Rhodopseudomonas palustris HaA2: one gene and its partner. The protein of the gene in region 1 interacts with the protein of each later gene in a pairwise test. Links are inferred from orthologs where the notes say so. Each region holds a gene or a part of one and is shown on either strand. Other genes may lie near its edges. The genes, in order: RPB_RS05305 and RPB_RS01270.

Region 1 (5,823 bases):
GTCGACAGCGTGGTCGACAAGAAAGGTACCCGGGCAGTGGCCGAAGCCTATCTGCAGTATTGGTACACCAAGGAAGGTCAGGAAATCGCCGCACGGAACTTCTATCGTCCGCGCGATTCGGAGATTGCCAACAAGCACGCCTTCGCGAAGGTCGAGTTGTTCACCATCGACGAATTGTTCGGCGGCTGGACCAAGGCGCAGACGACGCACTTCACCGACGGTGGGGTGTTCGACAAGATCTACAAGAACTGAGCGACGCGATCGCCGTGCGATCGATTTTGGGGGATGATGTGCTTCGCAGCAATCACAGCGCGCTCCCTCTCCCCGCCCGCGGGGAGAGGGCCCGGGTGAGGGGGCGTTTCCACGAGTCTGAGCCGCTCGGCCGTGTGGAGACGCCCCCTCACCCGCCGCGCATCTGGCGATGCGCGTCGACCTCTCCCCGCAGGCGGGGAGAGGTGAGGTTGCGCTCGGCGAACGCTGTCGTTCGTCCGGCGCGCCGTCGTGTGCTGCAGTGAGCGCGATCGCACGACGACGGTCGTTGCCGGGCTTCGGCCTCACCATGGGCCTGACCCTGATGTGGCTGTCGCTGATGATCCTGATTCCGCTGGCCGGGCTGTTCGTGAAGACGGCCGAACTCAGCCTCTCCGAATTCTGGGCGACGGTGACCGCGCCGCGCACGCTGCATGCCTTGAAGATCTCGTTCGGGCTGGCCTTCGCCGCCGCCTGCGTCAATCTGGTCGCCGGCCTGCTGATCGTCTGGGCGCTGGTGCGTTACAGCTTCCCCGGCCGGCGGATCTTCGACGCCATCGTCGACATCCCGTTCGCGCTGCCGACCGCGGTCGCCGGCATCGCGCTGACGACGCTGTTCGCGCAGAACGGCTGGCTCGGCGCGCCGCTCGCCGAACTCGGCATCAAGGTGGCGTTCACGCCGCTCGGGATTTTTCTGGCGATGGTGTTCATCGGGATTCCGTTCGTGGTGCGCACCGTGCAGCCGGTGCTGATCGATCTCGACGCCGAACTCGAGGAGGCCGCGGAATCGCTCGGGGCGTCGCGGCTACAGACCATCCGCCGCGTCATCCTGCCGTCGCTGACGCCGGCGGTGATGACCGGCTTCGCGCTCGCCTTCGCCCGCGCGGTCGGCGAATACGGTTCGGTGATCTTCATCGCCGGCAACCTGCCCAACGTCTCGGAGATCGCGCCGCTGCTGATCGTGATCCGGCTGGCGGAGTTCCGCTATGCCGACGCCACCGCGATCGCGGTGGTGATGCTGCTCTTCTCCTTCCTGATCATTCTCGTTCTGAACCGGCTGCAGCATTGGGCGCAGACCCGGTCGCTGGCGGGAGCGTGAGGCGATGACGCTGGTCGCGACCACATCCGTGAGGCGCTCCCCGCGCAAGCCTGCCGTCGCGGCCGGCGCACGTGCCGGGCAGCCGGCGCGGCGCCCGGCGCATGGCGAGCCGGCCTGGGTGCGCCTGCTGATCATCGGCTTCGCCGTGAGTTTTCTCACCGTCTTCGTGGTGCTGCCGCTGATCCTGGTGTTCTCGGAGGCGCTGTCGAAGGGCGTCTCGTTCTATCTCGACGCGCTGGCGGGAGACGAAGCGCTGGCGGCGATCCGGCTGACGCTGGTCGCGGCGGCGATCTCGGTCGGGCTCAATCTGGTGTTCGGCGTGATCGCCGCCTGGGCGATCGCGAAGTTCGAGTTTCGCGGCAAGACGCTGCTGATCACGCTGATCGATCTGCCGTTCTCGGTCAGCCCGGTGATCTCCGGCCTGGTATTCGTGCTGCTGTTCGGCGCGCAGGGCTTTGTCGGCCCGTGGCTGATGGCCCACGACGTGCGAATCCTGTTCGCGCTGCCGGCGATCGTGCTGGCGACCACCTTCGTGACCTTCCCGTTCGTCGCGCGCGAACTGATCCCGCTGATGCAGGAGCAGGGCCAGCACGAGGAAGAAGCCGCGATCTCGCTCGGCGCCAGCGGCTGGAAAACCTTCTGGCGGGTGACGCTGCCGAACATCAAATGGGGCCTGCTGTACGGCGTGCTGCTGTGCAATGCGCGGGCGATGGGCGAGTTCGGCGCGGTGTCGGTGGTGTCGGGTCACATCCGCGGCGAGACCAACACCATGCCGCTGCTGGTCGAAATTCTCTACAACGAGTATCAGATGGTCGCCGCCTTCGCGATCGCCTCGCTGCTGGCGCTGCTGGCGCTGGTGACGCTGATCGTCAAGACCATCTTGGAAGGCCGTATCGAGGAAGGGCTGCACACCGATGACCATTGAAGTCCGCAACATCGTCAAGCAATTCGGCAGTTTCCGCGCGCTCGACAATGTCGACCTGCGGGTCGAGACCGGCGAGCTGATGGCGCTGCTCGGCCCCTCCGGCTCCGGCAAGACCACGCTGCTGCGGATCATCGCCGGGCTGGAATGGCCCGACGCCGGCTCGATCGCGTTCGACGGCGAGGACGCGCTGGCGCGCGGCGCCGCCGAGCGCCATGTCGGCTTCGTGTTCCAGCACTACGCGCTGTTCCGGCACATGAGCGTGTTCGAGAACGTCGCCTTCGGTCTGCGGGTGCAGCCGCGCAAGATCCGCAAGAGCGAGGCGGAGATCAGAAAGCGCGTCGGCGATCTGCTCGATCTGGTGCAGCTCGGCTGGCTCGCCGACCGCTATCCGAACCAGCTCTCCGGCGGCCAGCGCCAGCGCATCGCGCTCGCCCGCGCGCTGGCGATCGAGCCGCGCATCCTGCTGCTCGACGAGCCGTTCGGCGCGCTCGACGCCAAGGTGCGCAAGGAACTACGCGCCTGGCTGCGCAATCTGCACGAGGAGATCCACGTCACCTCGATCTTCGTCACCCACGATCAGGAAGAGGCGCTCGAAGTCGCCAACCGCGTGGTGGTGATGGACAAGGGCCGGATCGAACAGATCGGCTCGCCCGGCGACGTCTACGAGCGCCCGGCCTCGGCCTTCGTGCACGGCTTCATCGGCGAATCCATCGTGCTGCCGGTCGAGGTGCGCGACGGCCGCGTGCGATTGGGCGACCGCGTGCTCGATCTGGCGCCGACCGACACGGCCTCCGGCCCGTCGAAACTGTTCGTCCGCCGCCACGATGTCGCGGTCGGCCCCAGCGGCAGCGGCGTGTTCGAGGGCGCGGTCAAGTCGGTGCGCGCGTTCGGCCCGATGCAGCGCGCCGATATCGTGCTGCAAGGCGTCGGCGGCGACACGCTGGTCGAGATCGACGCGCCGCGCGACCACTCACTCAAGGTCGGCGACCGCATCGGCCTGCAGCCGCAGCGCTACCGGATTTTCGCCGATCGCTGACCAATCCGCGGAACTACACGAGCAGGAAGTCGCGGATCAGCCGCAGCACCTCGTCGGGCCTGTCGTGCTGCAGCCAGTGCCCGGCGCCGGCGACGGTCTCGGCGCGCGCCTGTGGGAAATGATCGGCGATCCCCGCTTCGGCCGCATCGGAGAGAAAACTCTCGCCGGCGAACAGCAGCAGCGTCGGGCAGGTGATGCGGCCCCACAGCGCGACGTGATCGTCCGGCCACAGCCGGTGCGGCGCCATCACCCGCTGATGCGGATCGAACTTCCAGGAGTAGCTGCCGTCGTCGTTCTGCTTCACGCCGTAAGTGGCCAGATGCAGCGCCAGCTCCGGCGCCAGCCGCTTGTTGTGCGCCTGCATCTGCGCGGCCGCCTCGGCGATGTCGCGATAGCGCCGCGGCTCGCGGTTCTCGAGCGCTTCGAGCTGGCCGATCCATTTGCGGGTGCGCTCGTGCACCGGCGGCTTCGCCGCATCCGGCCTCACGGTGACGCCGTCGAGCACGACCAGCCGCGCGACCTGCTCGGGAAAGGTGCCGGCATAGATCAGGCTCACCATGCCGCCCATCGAATGGCCGACGATCGTGATCGGCCCGCGGCCTTCGAACGCCGGCAGCCGGGTGAGGTCGTAGACATATTCCGGCAGGCTGTAGCTGCCGCCGAGCGTCCAGTCGGAATCGCCGTGGCCGCGCAGATCCGGCGCGACGACGTGGAAATCCGCCCGCAGCGATCGCGCCAGGTGATCCCAGCTGCGCGCATGGTCGGCGCCGCCGTGGATCAGCAGCAGCGGCGGCGCGGTGTCGTTGCCCCAATCGGCGTAATGCAGCCGCAGCCCGTGCGACCGATAGAAGCGACTTTCCGGATTCTGCATGGTCTCTCGCGAATGAATCTGCCGGGCCGTCGCGCGCGGGGCGCGATGACGCGCGCGTGGTGGCGCAACAACAGGCTTGCTCAGGCGACTATGGGTTGCAACATCGGATCGATCGTCGGATTATCCTACGAGCGGTGAATTTCCAACTCCCTGTTCCTGCAAGAGGCGAACCGATGCCCGTGCCGAAGCGAGCCCGGAGACCATCGACCGATGGGCTTACGCATGTCGACACCGGCGAGCTGCGCGACAACGCGTTGGTCGCCAGTGAATTCCTCAAGACGTTGTCGAACCCGTCGCGGCTGGTGATGCTGTGCCTGCTCGCCGAGGGCGAGAGGTCGGTGTCGGAACTCGCAACCACGCTGGACGAGCGTCAGCCGACGGTGTCGCAGCAGCTCGCGCGGCTGCGCGGCGAGCGGCTGGTGGAGACCCGCCGCGACGGGCAGCAGGTGTTCTATTCGCTCGCGAGCGATGAAGTCCGCAGCCTGATTCTCGTGCTGCACGCGATCTTCTGCGCCAAGCCGCGCGGCAAGGCGGCCAAGGTCACGGTGCTGCGGCCGGTCAAGACGGTCGCCGCGAAGAAGACCGCCGCGCGCCGATAGCTCGGAGCGGAGCGGCGATCAGTCCGCCTTGGACCCGAACAGCCGCTTGAACAGGCCCGGCGGTTGCGGCCCCTTCACGGTGTCGAAGCCGGCCTTGCGCCACGCCAGAATGCCGCCGCCCAGCACATAGGGCTCGCAGACTCCGTTCGCTTTCGCCGCGATCTGGCCGGCATACATCCGCGTGCGTCCGCCGGAATGGCAGAAGAAGATCGCCTTGCGGCCGTGCGCGTCGCGCAGGTCGCCGTGCCTGAAGCCGGTCAGCGGCAGTTCGATCGCGCCGTCGATGCGCTCGCGCTCGATCTCGTGGCGCTCGCGGACGTCGACCAGCACCGCGCCGGCGTCCAGCAACCGCTGCGCCTCGATCGGCGATATCGTCTTCACACCCATCGTCGTCGGCTCCCGGCAGGTCGCATCAGCGGAACGTCGTCAGATAGTGCCGTTCGAACAGCCGCTTCAGCCAGTGGAACAGCTTCATCTTCGGCCCGACGAAATTGAACTTCTCGTTGCGGAAAACCAGCATGCCGGAATCCAGCGTGTCGACGATGCACACCAGCTCCGGCTTGAACCGCGTCGACGGCGCGTCGCCGCTCTCGACCGCGGCGATGTTGGCCGCCACCGCGAGCGCCTGCAGGTCGGCCTGATGCGCCTGTTTCGGCATCCAGTCCGGCCCCGGAAACGACCCGGCATCGCCGGCGACCCAGACATTGGGCAGGCCGTCGACCCGGCACATCTCGTCGGCCTTGATCATGCCGCCGGGCGACAGCGGCAGTTCGGTATTCGCCAGCCAAGCCGGGCCGGTCAGCCCCGGCATGAACAGGATCAGATCGGCCTCGATCTCGCCGCCGCCGTCGAGCACGACCTTGCGCTCTTCGATGCGCAGAATCTTGCGGCCGAGCTGCGTGGCGATGCCGCGATCCTTCATCTCCCGCAGCAGTCCGTCCACGGCGCGCTCGCCGAGCCGCGCGCCCGGCCGCGGCGACGGGCTGAAGAACACGATCTGGAACCCCGGCCGTTTGCCGCGCTGGCGCAGCAGCGTATCGATGA
Region 2 (5,701 bases), 920 kb from region 1 along the record:
ACGGCGATCAGTTCGCCGAGGTCGGTGGCGAGCCGGTCGGCGCGCTCGCGCAAGTCGGGCACCACGGCGCCGAGCAGGATCGCTGTGCGAAGTGATTTCAGCGCATCTTCGGGGCGGACCAGCAGCGCCGGCGGCGCACGGCGACCGGCGCGCTGCAGCGCGGCCAGAACTTCGCCGATTTCGCCGCGGCGCTGATCGAGCGACGTGCGGATCCGGCTCTCGCGGGCGTCGAGCGGAACCAACCGCGCTTCGGCCTCGCTGATGCGGGCTTCGACCGCGCGGACCTTGGCGGCGATGTCGATCAGTTGCTGATTGAGTTTGGTGCGATCCTCACCGATCGCGGCGAGATCCGCCCTGAGCTTGTCCTGCAGCTCGGTGGCGCGTTTCTGCTGCTGGCGCGCGGCTTCGAGTTCCTGTTCGCGTTGCCGGATCAGATCGATGGTCGGCGGTGGCGCCGGCACCGCGGCCGGGACTGTCTGCGCCTGCGCCGCGACAATGGTCGCGCCCGACATCAAAACCAATCCACCGGAGACGAGGCTCGCCGAGAGCAGCGCGACCGACGGCCAGCCCGCACCCGAGGCTTGGTCCTTCGCAGCCGTGGCAAGGTGGTGTTGCATCTGATCGCTGCGGCGCTCGCTAGGCACGGTGATAAGGATGTCCCGCCAAAATCGTCGCGGCCCGGTAGATCTGCTCCAGCAGCATCACGCGGACCATCTGGTGCGGCCAAGTCGCGGCGCCGAACGACAGGCACAGCTTTGCCTTGCGCCGCAATTCAGGCAAAAGTCCGTCCGCCCCGCCGATCACGAAAATAGTACCGGGCACCGATTCGTCCCGCCAGCGGCCGAGCTGGGCCGCGAAGGCGGCGCTGTCGACGCTCTTGCCGCGTTCGTCGAGCGTCACCAGCGCCCCGCCGTCCGGAACCAGCGCCGCGATCGCGGCGGCTTCCTCCGCCATCCGCGTGGCGGCATCGCGGGCGCGGCTCTCGCTGATTTCATGGATGTCCAGGCCGCGAAAGCCGAGCTTGCGGCCGATATCGTCGAACCGGGCGCGATAGCGCTCGGCGAGTTCGCGTTCGGGGCCTTGCTTGAGTTTGCCGACGGCAATCACGGTCAGGCGCATCGGCTTGCGCTCCCCGCGCTGCGCCGTCCTGTCTCAGGCGTCGACTGAGAGACACGCACATGCATACACGCGCTCGCGGACAGCGCGGGCAAGATCTCGACGGCTACAGCGTCTTCGCCGGTTGAGGTCCCTGAGTCCACAATCGTTCGATATTGTAGAACTCGCGAACCTCCGGCCTGAACACGTGCAGCACCACGTCGCCGCAATCCATCAGCACCCAATCGCAATTGGTCAGGCCCTCGACGTGGATCTTGGTGATGCCGGCTTCCTTCAGCGCCTTCGCGACGTTTTCGGCGATCGCGCCGACATGGCGGTTCACCCGACCGCTGGCGACGACGACGTAGTCGAACATGGCCGACTTGCCACGGATATCGATGGCGATCGGCTCCTCCGCCTTCATGTCGTCGAGGCGGGAGAGGATCAGTTGCAGCGTCTCCTCGGCCGTCAACGGCGTCGCGGAGATCGCATCGGGAGTCAGCGATTCAGCGGCGGATCGCGAAGCGGCAGCCATCGAGGTGGGAGCCTTCGAGTTTGCAGTCTTCGAAGTCGCCGTCCTGGACTTGACCGCCTTCGCGGCGGCCGGCTTCGGCAGAGCCGACTTGGACAATACAGATGTGGTCAGGGACCTTTCCTTTCACTGTATCGCGCGCGCGCCGAATCCCGGCGCCTGAGAACCATACTAGGCATGTGGGGGGCGCGGTTTCAACATTCCAGACGGCGCGGCTGCTTCATTTCTTCCAACTTCCGTCGGGGTTCCGGAGCGAGGTCGACGATAGCGGCGATTTCAGGCCGGTCAGGAAGATCCATGAGGGCGGCGCCCGGTCGGCCAGCGTCGCGGCGGCATTGCCTGCGAGTCGGTAGCGCTTGAGAGTCTGGGCGGCGGGCGCGGCGAGGGCGCGGAACGTCGCCGGCGGGCGGTCGATCACCGCGATCGGCAGCGACGTCGCAATTCGCTGCCAGCGCTGCCAGCGATGGAACTGCGCCAGATTGTCGGCGCCCATGATCCAGACGAAACGTGCGCCCGGGCAGTGTCGCAGCAGATAGTCGATGGTGTCGGCGGTATAGCGGGTGCCGATCGCGGCTTCGAGGCAGCTCACCTGGATGCGTGGATCGTCGGCCATCGCCTGCGCCGCGCCGACTCGGGCGTCGAGTTCGCGCAAGGCCGTGACGTCCTTCAGCGGGTTGCCGGGCGACACCAGCCACCAGATCCGGTCGAGCTTGAGCCGGGTCAGCGCGAAGCGGCTGATCGCGCGATGCGCTTCGTGCGGCGGGTTGAAGGAGCCGCCGAGCAGGCCGATCCGCATCCCGGGGCTGTAGGCCGGAACGGCGCGGCGGGCCGCCACAGGATCGGGCGTCAATTCAGGCTCCGCGCCGGCGGGTCGGGTTGCTCACGGCCGGGTCTGCCCGGTGCCGTGAATGCGATACTTGAAGGTCGTGAGCTGCTCGGCGCCGACCGGGCCACGGGCGTGGAACTTGCCGGTGGCGATGCCGATCTCGGCACCGAAGCCGAACTCGCCGCCGTCGGCGAACTGGGTCGAGGCGTTGTGCAGCACGATCGCGGAATCGACCTCGCCGAGAAATTTCGCGGCGGTCTGCGCATCCTCGGCGACGATCGCGTCGGTGTGGTGCGAGCCGTGATCGTGGATATGCACGATCGCATCGTCGACGTCGTCGACCACCTTCGCGGCGATCACCGCGTCGAGATATTCGGTGTCCCAGTCCTGATCGGTCGCGGGCTTCACCCGCGCATCGGCGTGCTGCACGATGGCGTCGCCGCGCACTTCGCAGCCGGCGTCGATCAGCATCGCCACCAGTGGCGCGAGATGCGTATCAGCGGCAGCGCGGTCGATCAGCAGCGTCTCGGCGGCGCCGCACACGCCGGTGCGCCGCATCTTGGCGTTGAGCACGATCGACTTCGCCATGTCGAGATCGGCGCTGCGATCGATATAGACGTGGTTGACGCCTTCGAGATGCGCGAATACCGGCACGCGCGCTTCACTCTCGACCCGCGCCACCAGGCTCTTGCCGCCGCGCGGCACGATCACGTCGACAGAGCCGTTCAGCCCGCCAAGTAACAAGCCCACCGCGGCGCGATCGCGGGTCGGCACCAGCGTGATAGCGGCTTCCGGCAACCCCGCCTCGCGAAGACCCTGCACCAGACAGTCGTGGATCGCACGGCCGGAGCGAAAACTCTCCGAGCCGCCGCGCAGGATCACCGCATTGCCGGATTTCAGGCACAGCACGCCGGCATCGGCGGTGACGTTGGGGCGGCTCTCGTAGATCACCGCGACGACGCCGAGCGGCACCCGGACGCGCTCGATCGTCATGCCGTTCGGCCGCTGCCAGCTTTCGGTGACGGCGCCGACCGGATCAGGAATGCCGCGGACCACGGCGATGCCTTCGGCCATGGCTTCGACCCGCGCGGGCGTCAGCGTCAGCCGGTCGAGGAAGGCGGAATTGGCGCCCGAGGCGTTGGCGTCGGCGACGTCCTCGGCATTGGCGGCCAAAATCTTGTCGGCGCCGGCCCGGATCGCCCGCTCCATCGCCTCCAGCGCGCGGTTCTTCTGCTCCGGCGAGGCCAGCGCCAGCACCCGCGCCGCAGCGCGCGCGCGGCGTCCGAGGTCGTGCATCAGCGTCGCGAGCTCGGCGCTGCCGTCGATGGCTTTGAGCGAGGCGGTCATGGGCGGTTCGGCCTGAAAAATACCTGTCTGATCATGTAAATAGGCGGAAAATGCCGGATCGCCAAGCTGGTTGCGGAGAAACCGGGCGAATACTCGCGCGTTGACAGCAGGCGGCGCCTCGCCGACAGCAGCCCGGAATTCGCGGCCCGAGACTAGCCCGGCGCCGTTCCCACCACCAGATCGTCGCGGTGGATCATCTCGGCGCGGCCGCTGACGCCGAGGATGCTCATCACGTCGGGCGAGGAGCGGCCCTTGATCCTGTCGGCGTCGTCGGCGTCGTAGGCGACCAAGCCGCGGCCGATTTCGTGGGTGTCCGGGCCGCGCACGATCACCGCGTCGCCGCGGGCGAACTGGCCGTCGACCCGGATCACGCCGGCCGGCAGCAGGCTCTTGCCGGCGCGCAGCGCCGTCACCGCGCCGGCGTCGATCGTCAGCGTGCCCTTCGGCTCCAGAGAACCCGCGATCCAGCGTTTGCGAGCCGTCACCGGGTTCGCGGGTGTCAGGAACCAGGTGCAGGGGCCGCCGCCGGCAATGGCCTTGAGCGGATGGTCGATCTTGCCCGAAGCGATCAGCATGTGGGTGCCGGCCGAGGTCGCGATCTTGGCGGCCTCGATCTTGGTGCGCATCCCGCCGCGCGACAGCTCCGAGCCGGCCGCGCCGGCCATGCCCTCGATTTCGGCGGTGACGGAGTCGACCACCGGGATCAGCTTCGCATCCGGATTGCTGCCGGGCGGGGCGGTGTAGAGGCCGTCGATGTCGGACAGCAGGATCAGGAGATCCGCACTCGCCATGGTCGCGACCCGCGCGGCGAGGCGGTCGTTGTCGCCGTAGCGGATTTCGTTGGTGGCGACGGTGTCGTTCTCGTTGATCACCGGTACCGCGCGCCATTCCAGCAGCTTGGCGATGGTCGAGCGGGCGTTGAGATAGCGCCGCCGCTCCTCGGTGTCCTGCAGCGTCACCAGGATCTGCCCAGCGCCGATCCCATGGTGGCCCAGCACTTCCGACCAGGTCCGCGCCAGCGCGATCTGGCCGACGGCCGCGGCGGCCTGGCTTTCCTCGAGCTTCAGCGCGCCGCGCGGCAGCTTCAGTCGGCTGCGGCCGAGCGCGATCGAGCCGGAGGAGACGATCATCACGTCGCGGCCGTCGCGATGCAGCTCGGCGATGTCGGCGGCGAGCGCGGCGAGCCATGTCGCCCGGACCTCGCCGGCGCCGGAATCGATCAGCAGCGAGGAGCCGACCTTGACGACGATGCGGCGGAAATCATGGAGCTTCGGGCGGGCCATCGGGACTATCGGGCGAGACGAGGACGGGACGCATCGGCGGCGCGCCGTCGACGGGCGGGTTGGTTTTGCCGCACCGAACCGGCGGGTGCAAGCGCGCCGGGCCGGCCTTGCGCCAAAGTGGCAGGCGCCGATCAGGCGTCCTGCGGCGCCCAGGGCTCGGCGTTGGCCGCGTTGTCGGCGGCACCCTTGGCCTTGTCGGAGACCGGCGCTTCGCCGATCACGGCGGCCAGCGCGCGCAGCGCTTCCGGCACGCCCTGCCCGGTGATGCCGGAGATCAGCAGCGGCGTCTTCTTCGCCGCGCGCTTGAGCCGGTCCTTCTGCTTCTTGAGCTCGTCGGGCTCGACCGCGTCGATCTTGTTCAGCGCCACGATCTCGATCTTGTCGGCGAGCGTCTCCGCATAGGCTTCGAGTTCGCCGCGCACTGTCTTGTAGGCCTTGCCGGCGTGCTCGCAGGTGGCGTCGATCAGATGCAGCAGCACGCGACAGCGCTCGACATGGCCGAGGAAACGGTCGCCGAGGCCGGCGCCTTCATGGGCGCCCTCGATCAACCCGGGAATGTCGGCCAGCACGAATTCGCGGCCGTCGGCATTCACCACGCCGAGCTGCGGATGCAGCGTG

The links.
Region 2: the proteins of RPB_RS05305 (region 1) and RPB_RS01270 interact in binary tests that used the Escherichia coli proteins (3 or more experiments, as listed by UniProt). The link is inferred for Rhodopseudomonas palustris HaA2 from one-to-one orthologs.

What each region holds. Positions count from the first base shown.
Region 1 is NC_007778.1:1,202,618-1,208,440, forward strand. What follows is about bases 1,290-4,285. They hold RPB_RS05305 (sulfate/molybdate ABC transporter ATP-binding protein), read left to right. Parts: upstream 1,290-2,262; coding sequence 2,263-3,309; downstream 3,310-4,285. Other genes in these bases: cysT (sulfate ABC transporter permease subunit CysT), read left to right, coding at 1,290-1,348; cysW (sulfate ABC transporter permease subunit CysW), read left to right, coding at 1,353-2,273; RPB_RS05310 (alpha/beta fold hydrolase), read right to left, coding at 3,323-4,180. Also shown: RPB_RS05290 (sulfate ABC transporter substrate-binding protein), read left to right, coding at 1-252; more of cysT, read left to right, coding at 512-1,289; RPB_RS05315 (ArsR/SmtB family transcription factor), read left to right, coding at 4,354-4,779; RPB_RS05320 (rhodanese-like domain-containing protein), read right to left, coding at 4,798-5,166; RPB_RS05325 (NAD(P)/FAD-dependent oxidoreductase), read right to left, coding at 5,192-5,823. UniProt on the Escherichia coli protein: Part of the ABC transporter complex CysAWTP involved in sulfate/thiosulfate import. Responsible for energy coupling to the transport system.
Region 2 is NC_007778.1:284,497-290,197, reverse strand. Bases 1,655-4,528 are described here. They hold RPB_RS01270 (glutamate-5-semialdehyde dehydrogenase), read right to left. Parts: upstream 3,801-4,528; coding sequence 2,508-3,800; downstream 1,655-2,507. Other genes in these bases: proB (glutamate 5-kinase), read right to left, coding at 3,953-4,528; RPB_RS01275 (nicotinate-nucleotide adenylyltransferase), read right to left, coding at 1,848-2,477. Also shown: RPB_RS01295 (murein hydrolase activator EnvC family protein), read right to left, coding at 1-617; 23S rRNA (pseudouridine(1915)-N(3))-methyltransferase RlmH, read right to left, coding at 637-1,119; rsfS (ribosome silencing factor), read right to left, coding at 1,223-1,630; more of proB, read right to left, coding at 4,529-5,083; GTPase ObgE, read right to left, coding at 5,215-5,701. UniProt on the Escherichia coli protein: Catalyzes the NADPH-dependent reduction of L-glutamate 5-phosphate into L-glutamate 5-semialdehyde and phosphate. The product spontaneously undergoes cyclization to form 1-pyrroline-5-carboxylate.